4 regions of the Neobacillus sp. GCM10027624 genome follow, and region 2 is predicted to be linked to each of the others. Evidence: riboswitches for the same ligand, from Rfam matches in the RefSeq annotation. Region 2 holds a riboswitch; each other region holds the start of a gene.
What was found. Region 2 has a riboswitch for cobalamin ahead of ACFQZ9_RS27715 ((2Fe-2S) ferredoxin domain-containing protein). Riboswitches for the same ligand answer to the same signal wherever they lie in the genome.

Region 1 (4,087 bases), on a different contig from region 2:
AGCTCTCCATGACTCCGTGAAGTTTCAATCGAAATGACATCCGCATCCAGTTGATCGATAGGTTCAATAAAATCATGAAAGTCACAATAACACATATGGGTATGAATTTGTGTCGTATCCGCTACCGTCGAGGTCGTTACCCGGAAAGCTTTTACCGCCCATTCTAAATAGTGTTCCCAAGCAGATTTCTTCAGTGGCAGCCCCTCGCGAAGTGCCGGTTCATCCACCTGAATCATGTTAATCCCTGCCGTCTCAAGGGCTTCCACTTCTTTTCTCAGCGCAAGAGCAATTTGAAAAGCAACCTCTGAGCGCTGCAGATCGTCGCGAACAAACGACCAATTCAGAATCGTGACAGGCCCTGTAATCATGCCCTTGACTGGTTTTTCCGTAAGCGACTGGGCATACACACTTTCTTTAACCGTCATCGGTTGCAAAAACTCCACATCACCGTAAATCACGGGCGGCTTCACACAACGCGAGCCATAGGATTGAACCCATCCGTTTTCCGTGAACGTAAATCCGCCTAATTTTTCTCCAAAAAACTCAACCATATCCGTGCGCTCGAATTCGCCATGAACGAGTACATCCAAGCCCATTTCTTCTTGGATTCCAATCCATTTCCCCATCTCCGCTTGAATATACGAATCATATTGTTCCGTCGACCATTCTCCCTTGCGCCATTTTCTCCGTGCTTGACGTACTTCCAAAGTTTGCGGAAAGCTTCCAATTGTCGTAGTCGGCAGCAGCGGCAGCTTCCAACACTTTTGTTTTTCGCGACGTTCTTCAAAGGTAGCAGCCCGCTCAACCTGCTGAGACCAGACGCGCGACACCTCTTCCTGAACTTCCTCACAGTTTCTTGCTGGGGATTGGTTCAAACGTTTGAGTGCCCCTTCGCTTAACGCGAACGCCTCACCTTTAATACCGTCACGAACACTTTCAACCAGACAGTGTACTTCCAATAACTTTTCATCCGCAAAAGCTAAAGCCTCTTTTATAACTGGGTCTAACTTCCCTTCATGCTGAATCGTAACTGGCACATGCAATAAGCTCGACGAAGGCTGCAACCATAATCGTTCCTGAGGGACAATCTTTTTGATCGCATCAACTAAATTTCTTTTTTCAGAAAGATGTGCACGCCAAATATTTCGACCATCAATCACCCCAGCAGCAAGGACTTTATCCTTTGGAAATCCAAACGTAGCGAGGGCCTGCAGATTCCTTTCCAAACCATGGACAAAATCCAGTCCAATCCCCGCAACCGGTAAATCGATAACGTCCTGATACCATTCAACCGCATCAAAATAGGTTTGCAGCATAATCCGCAGCTGTGGCGCAGCTTCCTGCAGTTGTTTGTAAATATAAGCAACAGTTTTCATTTCATCTTTTGTGATAGAGGTAACCAAAATTGGTTCATCTAGCTGTACCCATTCTACCCCCTCTTCCGCCAGCTCTTGTAAAATTTGTGCGTACAACGGGACAATCTGTAAAATAAGTGCAGGCAATTGTTTCGGCTCATATCCCTTTGATAGCTTTAAGAACGTGTAAGGTCCGACTAGGACTGACTTTCCATGAATTCCAAGTTTGTCCCGAGCTTCCCGGTAGGCTTGCAGCGGCCTATTTTCGGTTAAGGTAGGTATAACTTCCCCGAGCTCCGGAACAATGTAATGGTAATTCGTGTTAAACCATTTTGTCATTTCACAGGCGACCGCTTTTTCACTGCCGCGGGCCATTGCAAAATAGGTTGAAAGTGGAACGGGCCCTTGACCTTCATAACTATACCTTTTCGGCACGCAGCCAAACATTACGGCTAGGTCTAGCATATGATCATAAAAAGTAAAATCCCCGACAGGAATCCACTCGATTCCTAGATTTTTTTGCTTTTGCAGGTGGTGGAGGCGAATTTCTTCTATTTGCTTAAGAAACTCTGATTCTCCTAATTTCCCGGTCCAAAATCCTTCTAAAGCCTTTTTCCATTCACGTTTTTCCCCAATGCGCGGGTACCCTAGATTACTGCTTTTCATCTTAATTCCTCCTACTCTTTTTGAAAAATAACATAGTGTTCGCGCAGCGTTACTTATAGCCGACATTTTGACTCGCCTCGCACCTATTTCTGTCGCCTATCGACCTTTTCGGAGACACATTCCCCAGATCAGTGGGCCATTTTTGTCTTCAACCCCAGAAAGCTATTTTTTAAAAATAAAAAAAGGCATCTCTAACGTTCCAATAGAAAGTTAGAAATGCCTAATATCGATAGCGACATACGTCGCCCTGTTATCAGCAGCAGCCAATCTAACACCTCCCTATTTCCCGTAGGTCTTCAGCGTTGTCGAAACAGGCAGGTCTCCTGACTTAAGGATCATCACCAGCCGCATACCTTCCCAATCATCTCGATCAGTGGCAAAAAACTGCGTTGATTTCCCTTTTACAGTGGCGGGACCGTGTCGGACTTGCACCGAGCTTCCCTTTTCATCCTTGAAACCAAGCTTCAAGGAACCTGTTCCCACTTATTCAATTAAACAAGTACTCTACCATCATAATGCAAATCATCCAAAAATTGCAATTTTTAATGAGATTCTAATCCATGATTTTTCAGGTTTCTTAATATAATAAATCACTCTCGAATCAAGGAGGAAAATAAATATGGACAAGAGATTGCGGGAAATCCAGCAGCGGATTACACAGGAACACAAAGACCTCGGTAAGTTCGTACAGCATGTCCTTGACGAGTTCGACAAAAAAGCAGATGAACATCGCCGTCTGAGTTCCTCAAACGCCTTAGCCGGAATCAAAACCTCCGGAATCGCAGAAAAAGCCTTCTACGACACCGTAAACGAAACAAAAAAATGGGTCCTCGACGTCCTTGAACGCACCATCCAAGACTTCGAACACTCCGGTGACAAACACTGGAACAAAAACTTCAAAGACGGGGTCAGGGAGTAAATAGCTTTCGACAAAATTCGGGTGGTGACAGGCACCACTCGAATTTTGTCGAAACACCACACACCTACATAAATAGGCGTATATACTTTGTGATTAGGCGGATACTGTTAAAGGAAAAGGAGGTTCGATTGATGGACGCACAAAGAGCTCAAGATATTGCCAATTCAACTACGATGGCAAATGTTATGTATAACGGAACTCGGATTTATATCGAGCATGTTGACCAACAAAATGGCACTGCTACTATTCATCCTTTAGATCAGCCTAATCAAAAGCAAAGCGTTTCTGTATCAAGCCTAATGGAATCTTAATAAAAAAGTGCAAACTTCTAGAAGTTTGCACTTTTTTATTTTAAAGATCTCTCTTATTGCGTCAAATCCACCGAATACTTTGCAAATCCTCCATCGGATGGCCCAATATATTTAATATTCGGGAATTGTCCAAGGTATTTTTGTGCAATCGGTGAGGATTCAAACACTGGAACGGCTGAACCGCTAAATTTCGCGAAAGACCAGTTTTGGTCGGCAGTTGGATTCAGCGGTTTATGCGCCTGAATATAATTGGTTACAATCTGCCGGTTTTCATCTGGTGCCTTTAACACAATCTCACCTTGACTAACTCCAGGGAAGGTCGCACTCGAAGCACGATAATTGTTGGTGGCAACAATAAACTTCTGGTCGGCCGCAACCAGCTTCCCTTGATAGGCCAAATTAACGATTCGACTTGAGCCCGCATTCACCACATTCCCATTTACATCATACTTCGCAGGTTTGGTTACATCAATTTGATATTGCACACCGTCAATTACATCAAAGTTAAACGATGGAAAATCCGGATTAATTAACGGCTGCTCGCCGCCGGCAGGATTGAGTTGATTAAATTGCCCCGCGCTCATTTCTAGCCATTCTTTCAACTGGGCACCGGTTACTATTTTTGCTTGGAGTGTATTCGGATACAAATACAAATCTGCAACATTTTTGATGGCCAGTTTTCCAGCTGGGATATCGGTATAATACGTCGGACCGCCACGACCGCCTGCTTTAAATGGCGCTGCCGCAGAAAGAATCGGGATCCCCGCATATTTTTGGTCCTTTAATGCACCCGCCACATATTCAGCTTGGGCATTATTGACAATTTGAACAGACGG
Region 2 (4,087 bases):
CTCCTGGATTTTCACCCTACTGTTTATTCCTATTTCTATCATTTATTCTTAAATCAGTTATAAGGAGCCATTTTTCCATGGACACTAGAACAAAATGGAATATTAAACATCAAGATCGCCTAAAAAAATTAGATGTGCACGCGCCAAATCCAAGATTAAAAAATCTATATCCCTATCTTCATGGCGGAACGGCCCTTGATCTTGCCTGCGGTCTAGGAGGAAACAGCTTATATCTCGCAAGTTTGAACTATCAGGTTCAAGCCATTGACATATCTGAGGTTGCGATTAACTATCTTCAAGAACAGGCTGCAAAGGATAAACGCAATATCATACCACAAGTATGTGATTTGACGGAATTGAACAATCTTAGATGGGAAGACAATTCCATTGATTTAGCGGTCATTACCTATTATCTAGATAGATCGTTATTTCCCATGTTGAAGAAGTTTATAAAAGAAGAAGGTTATTTGTTTTTTGAAACCTATTATCTTAAATCGCAAAACGAGAATCAGGGGATATCAAAACAATATAAACTAGAGCCTCAAGAGCTGCTAGAAGAATTTCGAGGCTGGAAAGTGCTTTTATTTGAGGAAAATGAACAAGAGGGACGGCAAACCATCTTTGCTAGAAAAGTAAAAGGAGTGGTAAATCATGACCCTATATCGGAATGATTCTATACCTGTAGAGGATTATTTTAAAATTCGAGAAAATTCAGAGGGAATTTTAGAATATATTGACAGATTTGTCTATATGTCACCTTCCCCTACGACAAAACATCAACGATTATCAAGAAAACTTCTTATCAAATTGGATCATTTCTTGGAAGGGAAGCCTTGTGAGGTATTTCATGCCCCATTTGATATCGAATTAAATAAGGAAGGGGTGGAAGGAACGAACATTGTTATCCCAGATCTCAGTGTTATATGTGATAAAAGTGGTTTTACAGAAGCACGCTATATTGGAGTTCCCAACCTCCTTGTCGAAATATTAAGCCCCTCTAATCAATCCCATGATTTAATTACCAAATTAAATATTTACATGAATTACGGTGTCAAAGAGTATTGGATTGTTAATCCAATGCTGAATTCTGTAACGGTTTATTCTCTTAATAGTGAAGGTATGTATGACCAGCACGATTTGAAAACGGAGCGCGGAACAGTTACATCGAAATTTTTAGATGGTTTTAGCGTGGATTTAAAAGATCTATTTTATTGAAAGGATTGGTTTACATGATGGAGATGAAAACTGTGGAGAAGATTATTGAGTTTGCACAGTCAGGAACAAATACAAAAAGTTTTCGGCCGGATTATCCTGTTTCTGAGGAGTTAAGGGAAAAGATGTTGGATACCTTTAGCGATTTTATGGACTTTACGCTAGATGCCTATTTTCATGAGGTTGCTCCCTTTTTAGAGGAATATGTAGAAGAACTTAAAACGAGGGAAGAGAAAAAAGATATTTTGCTGCATAATTTATTTTGGTGGCGAATTGTGTATGATGCCAACTACAATTATAGTGAAAGCTGCATTGCTGAATATTTAGCTGAAAAGGATCGAGGGTTGGATAGGGGACCTGTGATTGAATCATGGTTAAGGGAATATTGGAAGGCAATCCCTAAATTCTATTATGTTGGCTATAAATATAATGATCGTTTCTTTGTTGTAGTTGATATTTTAACAGAAAAAACAATTGATGTACTTGTGTGTGACCCGCTTGCAATCCCTCCTGAAAATGGGGAAGTTGTTGTGGGGACGCTAATCCCGTTAGGAGAAGGTTTACATGCTCCGATTGTTGATTTTTACCATTTTGATTATGAAGCAAGAATCGATATAGCCAGACATGTACACTACTATTATGAAAGATTTTCAAAAAATTCGACTCCACACGAAACTTTTCTTCACGTACTTTCCGCTATGCTGCAAATCGAAAGACTTATTTTCATAGAAACTCATGAAAAAAAACCTCCAAAATAATTCTTCTATTCCATAAAACTTTTTTGTTTTTTTTGTGAAAATTTATCCATCCAATTATAATCATCGGAAATTTATTGATGTTTTTTTAGGATAATATATCTATTTTGAGAAAATTTTGCTAAAAAAATCCTTGGAAAACTTGATATAGGGTGATTGATAGTCTATTATAAAAAATGTCCTTAAACAATCAAAATAAAAATTAATATCTTTTTTATTACAACCTCTTTTGTGAAATAAAGGGAAAAAGTTTTTTATAAAAATTGAATAGTAATAGGAAAAGGTGCGCTAAAACAGCGCTTAAAAGGGAAGTACGGTTAGAATCCGTCACGGTACCCGCCACTGTTATGAGGAGTTTCATTGCAAATGTCACTGAAGTTTTTTCGGGAAGACGTAATGAAATGATGAACCTGAGTCAGGAGACCTGCCTTGTCCTATTTGCTTCATGAAACCTACGGGAATATAGGTAGTAGTGCTGAAAAATACCAACATTATACTTTATTGTGTGTATTTAATCTGCACCCCTATATTCATAGGGGTGCTTTTTTGTCTTAAAAATCAAAGGGAGAGTGTTTTATGACGACCTGGAATTTAAATGGAACGAAACACCATGTACTTATTTGTAACGGCAGCAGCTGCATGAGAAAAGGGGGGGAGGAAGCAACAGTGGCCATTCGCAACGAGATTAGCAATCTGGATTTGGACGCATTCATACATACAACAAGAACAAGATGCAATGGTAGATGCAAGGATGCTCCAGTTGCCGTTGTTTATCCGGATGGAACCTGGTACAAGGATGTTACACCGGAAGTAGGCAGTAGAATTGTTAAGCAACATCTATTAGGTGGAGCCTTAATGCAAGATCATATCATTTATCAATTTGATGGGGAAGGATTTAAACAACCGGAGAATTCAGAATGCATTGAAGGAATCGTAAAGCCTGTAAAAAAGACAGTGTCATGAATTAGATTGAACGATTTCTAGGTCTTGAATTATGGAAAGGAGGAAGATCAGGATGAAAGGGAAATTGTTGGTTATCGGTTTTGGCCCGGGAGATTACAAACATATAACCGAACGAGCACGAGAAGCAATACAAGAAAGCGATATCATCATTGGATATAAAACATATGTGGATTTAATCAAGGGGTTATTAACAGGGCAACAACTTATTAGTACGGGAATGACAGAAGAAGTAAGCAGGGCTCAAGAAGCGCTCAAACAAGCAGAACAGGGAAAGAAAGTAGCCGTGATTTCGAGTGGTGATGCCGGTGTTTATGGAATGGCAGGACTCGTTTATGAAGTATTGATTGAAAAAGGGTGGAAAAAGGATTCAGGGGTGGAAGTCGAAGTCATACCAGGAATTTCCGCCATTAACTCCTGTGCGGCTTTACTAGGAGCTCCAATCATGCATGATGCTTGCACCATTAGTTTAAGTGACCATTTAACACCGTGGAAATTAATTGAGAAAAGAATTGAAGCAGCTGCACAAGCGGATTTTGTAATCGCTCTTTACAATCCAAAAAGCGGGAGAAGAACAAGACAAATCGTTGAAGCGCAAAGGATTCTATTAAAATATCGCTTGCCGGAAACCCCGGTAGGATTAGTGAAAAGTGCGTACCGAGACAGTCAAAATATTGTAATGACCAATTTACAAGACATGCTTGACCATGAAATTGGGATGTTAACCACTGTGATCATTGGAAACTCTTCTACTTTTTTCTATGATGACTTAATGGTTACCCCGCGCGGTTATCAACGGAAATATACATTAAATCAGGCTATTCAGCCCTTAAAACCGCATCAGCGTTTACAAAAAGAAGCTGAACCATGGGCGCTGGAACAAACTGATAATGTAAAACTAAAAAAGAAGGATCCCGTATTACTGTCTGACATAGAAACCTCGAGAGCATTGGCAGAAGAAGCACTACAATTGATTACTGGCGTGGGTGAAAACATTTCTCCTATTGTTAATCAGCCCATCCAGTCTATTTTTGAATTGGCAGTAAGTCCTGGTGTCACAAATAAAAAATTTACGCAAAAACAGATGCTTACTCTAGCCGAAATCACGGGGGAAGAAGGTGTGATGGAATACACGCCGGATCATTCTATTAAACTGCAGA
Region 3 (4,087 bases), on a different contig from region 2:
ATTTTGTAAAAGAACATTTCAGATAATGGCACTTCTTCTCATAAAGGGGGTGGGGTCTTGGGCTCCATTGATTTTAATCAAATATTTAGAGAGTACTCACAGCGCCTGCACTATATCGCTTATTCCTACACCAAGGATCGATTTATTGCTGAGGATATTGTTCAGGAGGCATTTTTGAAGGCCTATAAGAAACTGGATACAGTAGAAGATTCGAATAAATTGGGTGCCTGGTTGTCCGCCATTACAGCCAGGACCGCGATTGATTTTTTACGAGTGGAAAAACGAAAGGGCTTGATGCTCGTTGACCCTGCGACTATGGAGCCGGTCATCGGGCTGGAACGGTCCGGGGAAAATCTCGAGGAAGAGGTTGGAATCCGTCTCTTTAAAGAAGAGGTAAATGAGACGATGGGCTGTTTATCAAAGGAATTTCAGGAAGTGCTGATCTTGAAAATCCATTATGGTTTAAAAGAAAATGAGATTGCCTGCCTGCTAAATCTTAAAGCAGCTACCGTTAAGACCCGTCTGTATCGGGCCCGAAAGCAACTGAAGCATGCATACGCTGAAAAAGTATCAGCTTAATCTATGGGAAACGAGCCTGCCACTCATTAGAAGGGCAGGCTCATTTTTTAATGAGAATAATATTTTTTTAGAAGATTGCGGGTTTCCTGGAGTAATACCGCTTTTTCATCCGGGTGAACCCCCTCAATTAACCGGGCAGCCATGACAGGTATGGTCCATTTTTCGAGGTCTTCTAAAGTTAATAATGTTTGTTCCCGATATTCTTCAAGATAATAAGTGCAAAATCTGTTTCGGACTCGCTCGAGTGAGGCCCTCACAAAAGCTGGCATGTTTTTAGGCAAATAAGCATGTTTTAAAATGATATAAGTTCGCGCAATATCTCCAATAGGGTTGCCGCAAGCTGCAGTCATCCAATCAATCACTTTAACTTGATTCTTGGAGACTAGTATATTGTCGGGGTGAAAGTCGCCATGGCAGACCTGATGACCTTCAGGCAGTTGTTTCAAAAAATCACAAATCGCTTGCTTTTCTTCTGGGGTTAATAAATTGGTGTGTTGAATATTTCTTGTGAGGTAAGTCGTTTGTTTCGGAAGGGCTGCGCCATCTTTTTTATGAATTTGCTGGTGTAATTGTGAAAAAAGTTTTGCCCTGCCTCGGATGGCAAAGGGATTCCTTGTAAGCTGTTTTGTCAGACTGTTTCCATTTATTTTTTCATAGATAATTGCTTTCTTACCATCTATTTCTGTTTTCCCATTTACGAGAGGGGAAGGCAGCTGTAAATCTTGAATCAATATATTAGATTGATATTCTTCATCTACTAGACTTTCCGGAATTTGCAGATCAAAAAGTTTGATGACCTCATTTTCTCCCCATTCATACACTTCCGCTGTGTTTCCACGCCCAATCAATTTCCCTAATGCCATGGATTATCACCTTATTTTTTTAGATAAATATTACCAATATATAGAAGCGAAAACAATTAAACTTGAAAAAATAATTCTATTACTATATATTGATTTTAATGAGAATTAAAACAACTACATATTGTGTTAGCCTTAAGTTAGGATGCCAAACGGCTTAAAAGGGAATCTGGTGAGAATCCAGAGCTGCCCCCGCAACTGTAAATGCAGACGAAATGAGCGATGACCACTGTATAAGTTTCTTGTGAAAACAGGTGCTTATACGGGAAGGGCTCAGAGTAGGGAGAAGCATGAGTCAGGAGACCTGTCCTAATTTGAGATGTTTCACTTCCTCGGGGATTGGGAGCTGGAACGGTGGCAAATTAGGTCAAGGAAGGCATGCTTTCTTGAATCCTCTTTTCTGTTGTCGTTTCATCCGCTCGAATCCGCCCCGAGCGGATTTTTTTATTGGCCAGTTTCAGCGCCTAGCCCCTCGAGGTTGCTTCGGCCCTGACGATGAAGTCAAAGAACGACTTCACCGTCAGGTCCTCCAGCACTTGTCGGGGCTGACCAAGGCGCTTACACTTTTCTATTTTTAGGAGGAATTTTTCAATGATCACGAAAGAATACGTTTTCGAGGTAATCCAGCAGGCAGCAGAGCAATATAGTCTTGATACTGCAGAACTCGTTCAAAAAATACAAGATGCACCGGAAAAAGAACAAACTCAGCAAGCTCTTATGTACGCTCTCAATCGGATTGCGATGGATCAGCCCAATTGGACATTTGTTGCTGCACGATTGTATTTGCAGGAATTATATAGGGAGGCAGCACGTAATCGTGGTTATTCACAGGAGGAACAATATGGTGACTTTTATCAGTTAATTAGGACTTTAACGGAAAAAGGGATCTATTCTAGTGAACTATTGGATTCTTATGGGCAGGGTGAGATCGAGCAGCTGGGCAGAGAAATCATACCTGAACGCGATCACTTGTTTAACTACATAGGATTATTTTTATTGGCCGATCGATATTTAGCCAAGGATTATGAGCGAAATTTGTATGAGCTTCCGCAGGAAAGGTTCATGGTCATTGCGATGACATTGATGCAAAAAGAGCAGCCCCACCGACGATTAGCTTTGGTCAAAGAAGCCTACTGGGCAATGAGCAATCTTTATATGACCGTGGCAACACCAACCTTGTCCAACGCGGGAAAAAGCTTTGGTCAGCTGTCTTCCTGTTTTATTGATACCGTTGACGATTCGCTTGATGGGATTTATTTAAACAATTGGGACAGTGCCAGATTAAGTAAGGATGGCGGCGGAATTGGAATTTACTTTGGCAAGGTGCGCGCCCTTGGCTCCGATATTAAAGGGTTTAAAGGCAATTCGTCAGGGGTTGTGCCGTGGATCCGGCTGATCAATGATACAGCGGTCAGCGTTGACCAGTTAGGCCAAAGGCAGGGGGCCATCGCGGTTTATCTCGATATTTTTCATAAGGATATTATGAATGGATTTCTTGATTTAAAGACAAATAATGGCGACGAGCGGCGCAAAGCTCATGATATTTTTACAGGAGTCGCGATCCCAGATTTATTTATGAAAAAGCTTGAAGAAGTCGACGAGAATGGTAGAAGTATTGGACAGTGGTGCACGTTCTGTCCGCATCAAGTGAAGCAGATAATGGGCTGGAAGGACGAGTTTGGCCAGCCTCTTGGCTTGGAGGATTTTTACGATGAGGAGGACAAGCTTTATTTCACCGAAAAATATGAGGAAGCTGTCCGGAATCCGCTTCTTCCGCGCAAAACTTATCGGGCAATGGAAATTATGGCCCGGATTATGGTCTCGCAGCTGGAAACCGGGACTCCTTATATGTTCTATCGAGATGAGGTGAACAGGCAAAATCCAAATAAGCACCTTCTTGGGGCGGGGCGAACTTCTATTTATTGCAGTAATTTGTGCACGGAAATTGCGCAAAACATGTCTGCCTCTAGGGTCGTTAATGAGCATGTTGATGAGGATGGAAATATTGTCATTGTCCGTAGACCTGGTGATTTCGTGGTTTGTAATCTATCGTCTATTAATCTGGCAAAGGCGGTGCCAGCGGATGTATTGGAACGGCTGATACCGATTCAGGTCCGGATGCTGGATAATGTGATTGATTTAAATACGATTGCGGTCGGGCAGGCTCAGCTAACGAACCAAAAGTTTCGTGGAATTGGGCTGGGGACCTTTGGATGGCACCACCTGCTAGCCTTGAAAAAACTTCATTGGGAATCGGAGGATGCGGTCGGGTTAGCTGATGAGCTATACGAGGAAATTGCTTATTACACGATTCGTTCTTCGGTTGAGCTTGCTAAAGAAAAAGGGGCCTACAGCAAGTTTGAGGGTTCGGAGTGGCAGACTGGTGCGTACTTTGAACGAAAAAAATATGTGAAGGATCGCTGGCTTTCATTGAAGCAGGAGGTTTCGAGGTTCGGGGTTCGCAATGGCTGGTTAATGGCGGTTGCTCCTAATTCTTCGACGGCTAAAATTGGCGGATCCACGGATGGAATTGATCCAATTTATTCTGTAGAGTACGCGGAGGAAAAGAAAAACTTTAAGTTCAAGGTAACGGCTCCAGATTTGGATCATGTGACGTATGAGTATTTCCGCCGGGCCCGGCATGACTT
Region 4 (4,087 bases), on a different contig from region 2:
TAGGAATGAAACAAGTGGATGGTATCGCACAAAACGATGACTCATTTATTTTTCTCCGCGTAATCTTCTGTATAAATCCAGTCAATTCGGTCGCCAGCTTTTACGGTTATGACCCCAGCACTTTTTGGAATCGTAATGCCATTCTTCTTACAAGTCCAGCCGCTTTTTGGTCCATAATCAAACTCATAATAATTGTCAATTCCTTCAATATATGCCGTTGCACCACTGCCCTTATAATCTACAGCAACGCCCTTATTCTGTGCACCGGACAACAAAACCTTTAATACCGTGTCCCCTTCCTTAATGCTTATCTTAGAAGCAGCCATAATGGTTCCGCGATCTTTAGGGCCAACGATAGACATCGTTACAGTCGAAATAGGCTTTTGTACTTCCGGCTTGGGGGAAGACGGTTTTGTTGTTTTTTCTGCTGTTTTGGTCGTAGATGTATTTGTTTTTTTAGTTGGGCTAGAAGTTGTTGTTTTCTTCACTACTGCAGTACTAGTATTTGGTTTGGAATTTTGTTCCGATGTTTTCGATTGTTCCTTATCATTCGTACTTGGATTCTCATTGACCTCCACTGTTTTTTTACTAGGAACTTGTTTAATATCCTTCTTGCTTGTGTCTTCCTGTTTTTTAACAGTTACTTCCGTTATTTTTTTCTCTTCCGTTTTACTTGGTTTTGCTTTTTCTGTTACTTTATCCGTCTGCTTGGTTGTTTCTATGGGCGCCGTTTCCACCTTTTTGGATTCTTGTGGGGCAGATGTATTCATGCCACATCCGATTAGACTAAAAGTAAACAGCATAATGACGATAAGTATCGTGGATTTTAGCAATTTCTGCATGATATCCCCCTCTTAAAATGCTCCCTCCCGTAAAATACAGGAGGGAGGTTAAAATTAATTATGCATTTATTTTCTTTTTCCTCATGTAAAGTGCAAGGCCGATTAATATCAATAACAACCCTGCTACCAAAATGTTTACTGAATTTGTTGCTGTATCCGGTAGGTGGTGCCCCTGATTGTTTCTGTTCGCAACACTTTTTGTTTGCTCTACTGCAGTTGCAGCTTTTTCGGTTTCTTTGTTAACCGTTTTAGTTTTTTGCGGCATTAATTGTAAATGATATATTGACCCTTTTCCTTGGGTATACAGCTTATAAGCAACAACGGCCTGAAAACCTTGAACAGTGGAATAGGCATCTGTTGCATCCCCTTTTTTCCAGCCGAAACCGCCATCTTTATTTTGGAATGACAATAAATATTGCATCAGACTGTTTTGGTCTGTAGAAAAAAGAGTCCCGGTTGGATCAATTCCCAATGAAGATAAGGCAATCACCACTTGGGATGCGGATGTACTATTATCGATTTTAGCGTCTTTAAATTCTTTTGATAAATAATTCACAGCCGAATTAATTTTTTCTTTTACAATTTTATCTGATTTGTAGGGAGCAAGAGCATTCAATACCATCCCAGTTGAATCTACATCACTTGTTGGGCTTTCATCCCATGCCCAACCGCCATCTTTGTTTTGTTTTTGGAGTAAAAGGTTGACAAGCTTTTCCCTTGTCCACTTTGCTGAAGTTGGGATTTTAAATTGATTGCTATCTAATGAAAGGAGTGCAAACGCAACACCATTTAATCCTTGTTTTGTAACATTACCATTATAGACTGCCTGAACAAGATTATAGCCCTCTACATTCGTTGGGTCTCCACCGGCCGCTAAGATTCCGAGAACATATCTTTCTGTATCGGTAATCCTTCGAAAGTTACCTTTTTCTTCCTTTACCGTTTTTTTTACTTTATCTAAATAAGTTGAAGGGATTGTTTTTCCTGCTTGTTTAAGGGCAATTGCTTCCCATTCGTTTATTTCATGTTTTTGAATATATTCACTAACCGAACCAACAGCTTTTTGGATCGTTGCATTCGAAACTGTACCAACTACTGGATTCTTTTCACCTGTAGCAGGTTTGTCTGTCGGAGCGGTATCTCCCTGATCCCCGCCATTTGTTGGGGTCTCCCATGACTCTAACTGAAAGCTGATTTGATCTCCTGCTTTAAGTTGATAGGATTCAGCACCAACTGAAGCCATCTGACCATTCACATAAAATGCCCAGTAATAAGGGTCTTCTGCCTTCAAGCCATTGATAGAAACAATCATTTTACCCCAATCTGTATCCTTTAAACCAACCTTATCAGCTCCCAAAGCCACTTGCAGCAACTGTAATGCTGTTGGTTGTCCAATAATTGAAACAGCTTTAAGGTCGTTTACTGTTTTTTTCTGATTATCTACTACTTTAAGAGCTACATTATTTGATGGTTTATTCCAGTCTGTGTATCGGAAACTTAGTTTGTCTCCATCATGTACTACATATGAACTTGCACCAACCTGTGCATTTACTCCATTCACATAAAAAGCCCAATAATTTGTTCCCTCTGCCTTTAACCCATTAATTCCTGTAATCATATCACCGAAATCATAATGGGTATATTCAACATTCTTTTCACCAACGACCTTTTCTAAAACTTGTGCTGCCGTTTCTTTTTCATCGTATGTAACGGTTTGTTCTGCCAATAATGGGTTTGTCTCATCCGTACCAATGACGGTAATGCTTCCTTGGTTTCCGGCTGCTGCAGCCATTACTGGTGTTTGAAAGTTTACTGTGAATAAGGCAATTACCAGAAGTATCGCCATCCACAAATTTTTACGTTTGCCAAACATGTTTGTCTCTCCCTTTCTAGTTAGCTAAATCCCCATAAAAAAATCCCCCTATTTGAGGAGGAGAGTATATAGATGATGTTAAGTTTAAACGCAAGGAGACGTTTTAACGCTTAACACTCTCCTATCCGCGTAGGTTCCGGTGTTGTATAAACAGGCAGGTTTCCTGACTCATGGTCATCGCTTCCTACGCCTTCCCATCCATTGACAGTGACATTTTATAGGTTGCTCCCATATACAGTGGCGGGACCGCGTTGGTTTTACACCAAACTTCCCTTTTAAGCTAAACTTTTTAATAATTTTAGCACCTGTTTTTTTCTATTTTTTTATGATAAATCTATTATTATATATTTTTTATCATTTGTATATATTTTTGAAATGACAGAGTAACATTCCCTTTGTTTAAATTAAATGAAAAAGGCAAACGAGTGTGTTTGCCTTTTTTGATTATTATTGTTCAATTGTTCTGCAAAGGTTGGCCATTTCGATTGCTGCTGAAGCTGCATCCCATCCCTTGTTTCCTGCCTTTGTTCCGGCACGTTCAATCGCCTGTTCAATTGAATCGGTTGTCAATACACCAAAAATAACTGGAATCCCTGTTTTTAAATTGAGAGCAGAAACACCCTTTGCCACTTCGTTACACACATAATCAAAATGTGGAGTAGAACCACGAATAACAGTTCCTAGTGTGATAACAGCATCGTATTTTTTGCTTTCCGCCATTTTTTGCGCAATTAACGTGATTTCAAATGCACCTGGCACCCAGGCAACATCCACGTCTGTTTCACTGACACCATGTCTTTTCAAGGCATCCTGTGCTCCGCCCAATAATTTACTTGTAATGAACTCATTAAAACGGCCTACTACGATTCCTACCTTTAATCCTGATCCAACTAAATTACCTTCAAAAATATGTCCCATGCTGCTTCCTCCATTTGTTTCCTATTTTTTTCTTTCTTAATAATGTAAAAGATGCCCCAATTTGTCGTGCTTTGTTCGAAGGTAGTTCGCATTCTCTTTTCTCATTTCCATTTGTAGCGGAACACGCTCGACAACCTCAAGGTCATATCCTTTTAAACCTTTAATTTTTCTAGGGTTATTAGTTAATAAACGCATTTGTTTAACCCCAAGGTCCCTCAATATTTGTGCGCCAATCCCGTATTCTCTGAGATCCGCTCCAAAACCAAGCTTTTCATTTGCCTCAACGGTATCGTATCCCTCTTCTTGAAGCTTATACGCTCTTAGTTTATTTAATAAACCAATGCCGCGGCCTTCCTGACGCATGTATAACAGGATTCCGTTACCTTCCTTGTCAATTTGGCTCAACGCCGCATGAAGCTGAGGACCACAATCACATCGGTAAGAACCAAAAACA

Region 1: another riboswitch for cobalamin. It lies ahead of metE (5-methyltetrahydropteroyltriglutamate--homocysteine S-methyltransferase); the one in region 2 lies ahead of ACFQZ9_RS27715 ((2Fe-2S) ferredoxin domain-containing protein).
Region 3: another riboswitch for cobalamin. It lies ahead of ACFQZ9_RS10965 (ribonucleoside-diphosphate reductase subunit alpha); the one in region 2 lies ahead of ACFQZ9_RS27715 ((2Fe-2S) ferredoxin domain-containing protein).
Region 4: another riboswitch for cobalamin. It lies ahead of ACFQZ9_RS09440 (DUF4430 domain-containing protein); the one in region 2 lies ahead of ACFQZ9_RS27715 ((2Fe-2S) ferredoxin domain-containing protein).

What each region holds. Positions count from the first base shown of each region.
Region 1 covers NZ_JBHTHD010000010.1:67,617-71,703, reverse strand. The annotation lists gene metE (5-methyltetrahydropteroyltriglutamate--homocysteine S-methyltransferase) at 1-2,021, opposite strand, end outside; cobalamin riboswitch at 2,318-2,513, opposite strand; gene ACFQZ9_RS14785 (hypothetical protein) at 2,641-2,940, shown strand; gene ACFQZ9_RS14780 (small acid-soluble spore protein H) at 3,072-3,251, shown strand; gene ACFQZ9_RS14775 (bifunctional 2',3'-cyclic-nucleotide 2'-phosphodiesterase/3'-nucleotidase) at 3,305-4,087, opposite strand, start outside.
Region 2 covers NZ_JBHTHD010000023.1:155,914-160,000, reverse strand. The annotation lists gene ACFQZ9_RS27730 (class I SAM-dependent methyltransferase) at 78-671, shown strand; gene ACFQZ9_RS27725 (Uma2 family endonuclease) at 652-1,215, shown strand; gene ACFQZ9_RS27720 (hypothetical protein) at 1,248-1,970, shown strand; cobalamin riboswitch at 2,232-2,413, shown strand; gene ACFQZ9_RS27715 ((2Fe-2S) ferredoxin domain-containing protein) at 2,544-2,930, shown strand; gene cobJ (precorrin-3B C(17)-methyltransferase) at 2,983-4,087, shown strand, end outside.
Region 3 covers NZ_JBHTHD010000006.1:93,347-97,433, forward strand. The annotation lists gene ACFQZ9_RS10950 (multidrug ABC transporter permease) at 1-26, shown strand, start outside; gene ACFQZ9_RS10955 (RNA polymerase sigma factor) at 58-579, shown strand; gene ACFQZ9_RS10960 (phosphotransferase family protein) at 627-1,442, opposite strand; cobalamin riboswitch at 1,566-1,765, shown strand; gene ACFQZ9_RS10965 (ribonucleoside-diphosphate reductase subunit alpha) at 2,031-4,087, shown strand, end outside.
Region 4 covers NZ_JBHTHD010000003.1:880,932-885,018, reverse strand. The annotation lists gene ACFQZ9_RS09450 (energy-coupling factor transporter transmembrane component T) at 1-45, opposite strand, end outside; gene ACFQZ9_RS09445 (DUF4430 domain-containing protein) at 42-842, opposite strand; gene ACFQZ9_RS09440 (DUF4430 domain-containing protein) at 901-2,715, opposite strand; cobalamin riboswitch at 2,852-3,039, opposite strand; gene ribH (6,7-dimethyl-8-ribityllumazine synthase) at 3,163-3,633, opposite strand; gene ACFQZ9_RS09430 (bifunctional 3,4-dihydroxy-2-butanone-4-phosphate synthase/GTP cyclohydrolase II) at 3,670-4,087, opposite strand, start outside.